DNA from 2 places in the Idiomarina sp. UBA3176 genome. Region 1 is predicted to be linked to the other one. Evidence: predicted binding sites of a transcription regulator. Region 1 holds the regulator's gene; the other holds the start of a gene.

Region 1 (3,661 bases):
GGTATTCGCCAATTGCTGGAACACCAGTTAAGCGGCTTGATGAAACAAGAAATGGATCGTGAAGAACCGACCCGCTCTATGCTGATGAACCGTTTAATGGATATGGGCTTAAGCGAGCGAGTTGCCGACCAGATTGCTTGTTTTATTCCTGAAGGGGGATCAGATGACGAGGCCTGGGAACAGACTCTGCATTTACTAGAAGGTCAGCTGAATACAACCTCTGACGACATTTTGACGCGCGGTGGAGCGGTTGCTTTAGTCGGCCCTACCGGGGTCGGTAAAACCACGACCATTGCGAAGTTAGCCGCTCGTTATGCGCAGCGCCATGGTGCCGATAAAGTGGCTTTAATTACCACCGACACGTTTCGGATTGGTGCCAGTGAACAATTACAGACCTATGGTCGTATAATAGGGTGTCCGGTCAAAGTGGCAAAAAATGCGCAGGAACTGGCAGATGCATTACTTGCGCTACGTCAAAAAAGTCTCATTTTGATTGATACGGCAGGCATGGGTCAGCGCGATAAGCGTTTGAACGAACAGTTAAGCCAGCTTATTCAGAATTCAAGACTGCGTATTCGCCCGTATCTGGTGTTGTCGGCAACATCACAAAGCCAGGTGCTGATGGATGCTGTTAAGCAATTTAAAGCACTGCCTTTGTCTGGCTGCATTTTCACTAAGCTGGACGAATGCTTAAGTTTAGGTGAGAGTATCAGCGTAGCTATAGAACATGGCTTACCGGTTGGTTATTTAACAAATGGTCAGCAAGTGCCTGAAGATATTCGGGTAGCGGATGCGAACTTTATGGTTGCCGAGGCTGAGCGCCTGCTTGATAAAAGCATTTGTTCCTCAGTGTCAGACGTGCCAAAATCGTACTGGAATGAGGCGTTTTCTCGCTGAATGAGCCAATATAATATGAAGCTGTTATCAATCTAGTCAGAAAAGAGATACGCCCGATGGATCAAGCAAGCGGTCTGCGAAGAATGAAACAATCGAAAGTAAAAGTTATTGCGGTAACTGGTGGTAAAGGCGGCGTTGGGAAAACCAACGTGTCGCTGAATATGGCTATCGCAATGGCAAAGCAGGGCAAACGAGTATTAGTGCTGGATGCCGACTTAGGTCTGGCTAACGTCGATGTTATGTTAGGCCTGCGGGTTGAGCGCAACCTTTCTCATGTGTTGAGTGGGCAGTGCGAGTTAGAGGATATTCTGATTGAAGGCCCGGCAGGAATTAAAATTGTTCCGGCAACATCGGGAACGCGCTCTATGGTGGACTTGAGCGAATCTGAACACGCCGGGTTAATTAGAGCCTTCAGCCAGCTTCAGGGGAACTATGACGTATTAATTGTCGATACTGCAGCGGGTATTGGTAATACCGTTGTCAGCTTTGCCAGAGCGTCACAGGATGTTTTATTAGTGGTTTGTGATGAACCCACATCAATTACTGATGCATATGCACTGATAAAAGTATTGAGCCGGGAGCAAGGCCTGTTTAAATTCAAGGTGGTTGCCAATATGGTACGAAATCTGCGCGATGGACAAGTATTGTTCAATAAATTAACTAAAGTAACCGATCGATTTTTAGACGTCGCTTTAGAGCTTGCCGCGATTATACCCTTTGATGATAACTTGCGTTTAGCTGTTAGAAAACAACAGCCTATGGTGCTGGCTTACCCGAAATCACCTGCTTCTTTAGCGATAAAAGCTTTGGCTAAGAAAGCCATTGACTGGCCTGTTCCGGCTCAAGCCGGCGGGCATTTAGAATTTTTTCTTGAACAATTGATAACTTCTGCCGATAACGAGAGTAAGCGGGATGTTGCCAATGAATAAAGCTGCCGTTTATGCCGCCACTGCTGACAATCGAAATGCTATTATTGAACAGCATACCGGGCTGGTTAAGCGTATTGCACACCATATGATGGCTAGACTTCCAGCCAGTGTGCAAGTGGATGATTTGATCCAGGCAGGCATGATTGGCTTATTAGAAGCTGCGCGTAACTTTGATAACAGTAAAGGCGCCAGTTTCGAAACCTTTGCCGGCATTCGCATTCGTGGTGCTATGTTGGACGAAATTCGTCGTGGTGACTGGGCTCCGCGCTCGGTTCATCGTAATCATCGACGCGTACTGGAAGCCATTCGTCAGGTTGAAAATGAAACCGGACGCGATGCAAAAGACACGGAAGTGGCCGCAAAGCTGAATATGGGTATGGATGAATATCATCATATTTTGCGGGATGTCAGCACGGGACGAATTGTTGGTATTGAAGATCTTGGTGTATCAGAAGATGCTATCATGCCAGAGCAGGTAACGGGTTCAGCTTATGAACCACAAAGAGATGTTGAAAATGCTGCGTTTCATAAAGCGTTGGTTTCGACAATATCTTCGTTACCAGAACGTGAAGCTTTGGTGCTTTCGTTGTATTATGACGAAGAATTGAATTTAAAAGAGATAGGTGAAGTGCTGAGCGTGAGTGAATCACGAGTCAGTCAAATTCACAGTCAGGCAATGTTGCGACTGAAGTCGCGAATGCAAAATTGGGTTGAATAAACTTTGGTTGTAATCGAGAGCCTCAGTGGAGGGTGCTTTGGATAAAAATATGAAAATTCTCGTTGTGGACGACTTCTCTACAATGAGACGAATCATTAAGAACTTACTTCGTGATCTTGGCTTTACCAATATACAGGAAGCCGATGACGGTAATACCGCATTGCCCATGTTGCAGAACGGTGATTTCGACTTTGTCGTAACCGACTGGAATATGCCGGGTATGCAGGGAATCGACTTGCTGCGTGAAATTCGCAAGGACGATAACCTGGCTCATTTACCGGTGTTAATGGTAACAGCGGAAGCCAAGCGAGAGCAGATCATTATGGCAGCTCAAGCTGGAGTAAATGGTTATATTGTTAAACCATTTACAGCCGTAACGTTGAAAGAAAAGCTCGACAAGATTTTCGAACGAATCAGCTAAAGGGCGAATGACTATGTCTGATAACGCCCATGATATTTCTCTGGAGCAAGCCAAGGAACTCGTAGCCTTGCTTGAAGACGGGAAGCAGCAGCAGGCAAATCAATTACTGGAAGACGTTTACAACCGTCGTAACGACAAGTTGTTTACTTCTGTCGGCCAGTTAACACGCGACCTCCACGAAGCACTTCAGGATTTTCAGGTAGACCCTCGCATTGTGCAAATGACACAAGATGATCTTCCTGATGCGCAAAACCGTTTGTTGTATGTCATTGAGAAAACCGAAGACGCAGCCAATAGAACAATGGATGCGGTAGAGGCTTGCCTGCCTTTAGCAGATGAGATGCATCAGCGTGTAGAGAAGGTCATGCCGGCCTGGAACAGGCTGATGAGTAACGATATTGAGTTAAATGAATTCAAGTCTTTATGTCATGAGGTCGATGACGTACTTAAGCGCTGTGGTGAAAACATGCCACAAGTGCATGGGTTGATGACTGAAGTATTGATGGCTCAGGACTTTCAGGATATTACCGGGCAAGTCATTCGCCGGGTTATTCAATTGGTCGAAGACGTTGAAAAGAACCTGATTGAATTGCTGAAGATATTTGGTAAAGAAGAAGAACGTCGTAACGCGGAAAAAGCAGGGTCTGCGCCTAAGAAAGATGCAGCCCATGCCGAAGGCCCAATTATCGATGCTGA
Region 2 (3,661 bases), on a different contig from region 1:
GCCGCAGAAAAAATATCGTGCCATTCGCCGGGCTTCATATCCGGATGCATCGGCGGCGCACCGTTAGCACCATCGCGCAACATATCGAGTTTGTGGGCAAACTCATGAATAACGACATTACTAGCCTTTCCATGACGAGCATGAGGCCCTGTTTGACATACCGACTGCCACGATAAAATAAGCGGACCACGCAACCATGCCTCCCCACTTAACCCCGGGCTTTGAGGGTGAACAACGCCGTCGTCGCTACGATACGGACGATTAGGAACAAAGTCCCCTTCGTAAAGAATAATGGTGTATAAATGATCGTACCAATCTAACCCAAGGTGCAGAACAGGTACGCAGGCCATGGTCGCTATTTTTAGGCACATCGCATCGGTGAACTGAAAATCCCCGCCTGATGCAAAGTTTTTACGAACCAGAAAACGGAACGCCATATCTCGCAGTGCATCGCGCTCCGCCCCTTGATAACGAGCCATTACCGGCCAGTCAGCTACCGCGGACTCCCACTCACTTATCGTGAAACCCATTTTTCTAATGCGTCTATTCTCAAACCAATTGCGTAATCGCTTAAACATGGCGTCCTCGGCGTTGAACAGAAACGCAATAGTGAAATTGATTAACTACTTGGTTTCGCAATAGTTTGCACTCCTTTCCCTGAAAACACCCAGCCGCTTAGGCCGTCCTGGTTAATCTGAATGGCCATAAAGTCTTTGCCGTATCGTATACGTTTAACGTCATGGTCAGTTCCGGCCGGAACATCGAATACAACGCTGCAACCCGACTTATTAGGGTAGCCACATTCCCAGTTGCTGTATGCCGAGACAGCTTCCGTAATTTTTACTTTATTGCCGCGATCACTAGCAATATCGGCAGCCCATAGACCCAATATCACCAGGCAAATAGCGATGATTATTCCAATACTCAGTTTCATTGCCCACTCTTTAATTCAACGACAAACTCATCGAGAGACCTACCCATATCGAAAACACCAAAGTCAAAATCAACGTAGTAGACAGTACCAACAGAATTTGTAAAAAGCACGTTATCGCCTAAGGTGACGGCAAAAGGGCTGAGCTCCATGCCATTAAGGTAGGGCTTGTATGCATTCGCAATCTGCTCTTTGTCTTTCTGAAGAATTAGCTCAATAATTTCCAGGTTTCTATCCGGTATTTTCTCGGCAAGCTCCCGATACAAAGACACATCAATAAACTTTCCTACAATATCTGTGTTGTGATCAGGGGGAGCCAAAAGTTTGTCCTTTGTATTCCATAGAGTCGAAGGGAACTATCTTACCTGTTGAAATTAAAAAATTGCCAGCACCTTTACTTAACTTGATGACTCTTTATATCAACAATTCAAGGGTTAGGTGCTGAACTCATCAAAAGTACTTAGCAGACGTCTATTCGGGGGGAGCAAAGCGCCGAGGTTAGTCCTCAGCGCCGCTATCAGACTCTTCTGACTTGGTCGCCTGTTCCAGCATTTTTTCGCGGAAACTGTCCAGGCCTTTCATTACTAAATCGTAGGTTTTGTCGACACCACTTTCGACTTCGCCTTCATATGCTTGTAAGCCTGTAAGAATATTTTTGGCGTCATCAAAGCCTTTTTCAATACCGCCAGTAATAGCTTCCATGAAATTATTCAGAGTGTCTTCTTCCGATTCGCCCGGGTTCATCTCCTTGTAACGACCATAAAAATTGGTCGCAAAAGAAACAATGCGATCTGCCGTGGCCTCGGGAGAAGTATCAACGCCGGAATCGTAAATTTTCTGCGTGGCATTTTTGCCCATTACCGGTTCCAGCTCAGCGTTAATGCCTTCCAGCGCCGTTTTGTACAATAAGCTGAGCGAATCATTATTACTGTTCAGAGATACCCGCTCGTGAGCGCGCAAAATGCCAGCATTGTTTGCCTGCTTAGACTGCGCTGCCATCTCTTTCATACTGTTGCGGTTGTCGTCAGTTTTTGCGGGGCTATTCTGCTTGCCAGAGCCCGTTACGGAGGTGCTATTACCTGTAGTAATTGACATAATATTGCTCCTGAAAAGTTCGGCTATAGCTTGATTTTAGTATAGCCCGTAACTTGTTAACGGCAGCTACTGGTTAAAGTTTAATCTTTTTCCACAGCAGCATTGACCAGCCCAAGTATGCTCATTACTAGCTATTAATAACCACTTTCTCAGCATTTGGAAATAACGAGCCAGCTCGGTTAAACACCACGTCGGTATGTTTTTTCGACAGCGTGATATCAATTGCATTTGAGCTCTGATTGAAAACAGTCACAATTCTGTCAGCTTTCTGAATACGAGCTACCTTGTGTTTGTTAATGAGTTTCCCCAGAGACGGCACGACCCTGGCCAAAGGAGTATGAAGAATCCGTACGGAATCTCCCGTTTCTTGCAAAACATGTTCGGGATTATTTAAACGCGATGAGCGAAGCATAAAAAGAACAACAACTAATGAAAGCGGCCCTAATAAGCTTAGTAAGTAAAAATACTCCATTCGATACTCCTTTTCTTTTTGTTGCCTTCATCAGACAAGCTATCAGCTACAGATTGAAGAAACGAGGCAAGGCAGATGCCGCTTACAGCTTCAAGATCCCTCTCTTCCATTTTCCTGACAATCACCAAAACCTCCGGAAGTTTAATACTGCTGCGAGTAGCAAAACGGCAATTACGGTTATAAGGGTTGTCATAATTTGTTATCTTCTAAAAGACATATAAAGCGCATACTGTCATAAACCACACAACTGAGAGTGCTAAAACTGACTTTAGGTTAGCTGAACTCGCATTCGTTTTTATTAGAATATAACCAGAATATAGTGCAGGAACTACAGCCAAAAAGCCGCCAACGCAAAATCCCATAAAAAAACCAGCAATTTGAGCCCAACCGTCACCAGTCAAACTTACTACTAGAAAAATAAGCACGGCCAGCGCTACGGATGCTATGAGTAAGTTGAAAGACAGTTTTTCCGCCCGTTTAAGATCCATTGAATTCAATAATAGCTCCTTAACTCATAACCTTTGAACATACGGGTGGACACTTAGTGGACATTTAGTAATCAAGTGGTAAACAACTCCCGAAACAAGCGCTCTGACTCTTTTAATCCTTCCTCGGTGAACACAACAGACTTTGCCTTACCGACCGGGTTACCAATGAGTCCTTTTTCGTGAAGTCGGTTCATTGCATCCCAGTCAAAAGACTTCCAAGCCCGACTGTCATCATGCAATGCTAGATATAGCAAAGCCAAAACGGACTCATCGATTTTATCTTCGTCAATTGCCATAGATCATCCTCCAATGATGGCTTTGTTTAATGGAGAACTTAGCGGTTTCCTATACGGCTTATCCGAAAAAACAACAAAACTCATCTTCACTTACAACTTTAAAAACTTGGTCAATTGTTTTTACCTGGCTTTTAGGCTCGTAGGCATGCCACTTTAAATCACTCCGCATCCAGTAAATTTTCCAAACACCCTGACTGCGAACAAAGGTAGATTTTGCGATATCCAAATTCTGATATTCAGATGGATTATTCCAAACTGGTCGAGTTTCAAAAATATAAATAGATTGCTTTTCCAGGCGCCAACCAATATCTAGATCACTTCTTATACTTGGCGGTGGCCGGTGTTTAGCAAGAAATGCTTCTCCGGCTTTCTCTATTTT

Evidence for each region. Region 1 encodes FliA, which starts transcription of late flagellar genes. Its sites were predicted from a motif close to CTAAAGNTNNNNNNNNNNNNGCCGATA; they were not measured.
Region 2: the regulator FliA is predicted to act here: its motif matches at 2,084-2,110, upstream of B2U97_RS06480 (DUF5610 domain-containing protein).

What each region holds. Positions count from the first base shown of each region.
Region 1 covers NZ_DEXU01000005.1:237,922-241,582, reverse strand. The annotation lists gene flhF (flagellar biosynthesis protein FlhF) at 1-897, shown strand, start outside; gene B2U97_RS02730 (MinD/ParA family protein) at 954-1,826, shown strand; gene B2U97_RS02725 (RNA polymerase sigma factor FliA) at 1,819-2,544, shown strand; gene cheY (chemotaxis response regulator CheY) at 2,582-2,965, shown strand; gene B2U97_RS02715 (protein phosphatase CheZ) at 2,979-3,661, shown strand, end outside.
Region 2 covers NZ_DEXU01000017.1:17,008-20,668, forward strand. The annotation lists gene B2U97_RS06465 (zinc-dependent peptidase) at 1-578, opposite strand, end outside; gene B2U97_RS06470 (hypothetical protein) at 620-934, opposite strand; gene B2U97_RS06475 (hypothetical protein) at 931-1,251, opposite strand; gene B2U97_RS06480 (DUF5610 domain-containing protein) at 1,430-2,026, opposite strand; gene B2U97_RS06485 (hypothetical protein) at 2,154-2,498, opposite strand; gene B2U97_RS06490 (hypothetical protein) at 2,705-2,995, opposite strand; gene B2U97_RS06495 (DUF6429 family protein) at 3,058-3,282, opposite strand; gene B2U97_RS06500 (DUF3024 domain-containing protein) at 3,341-3,661, opposite strand, start outside.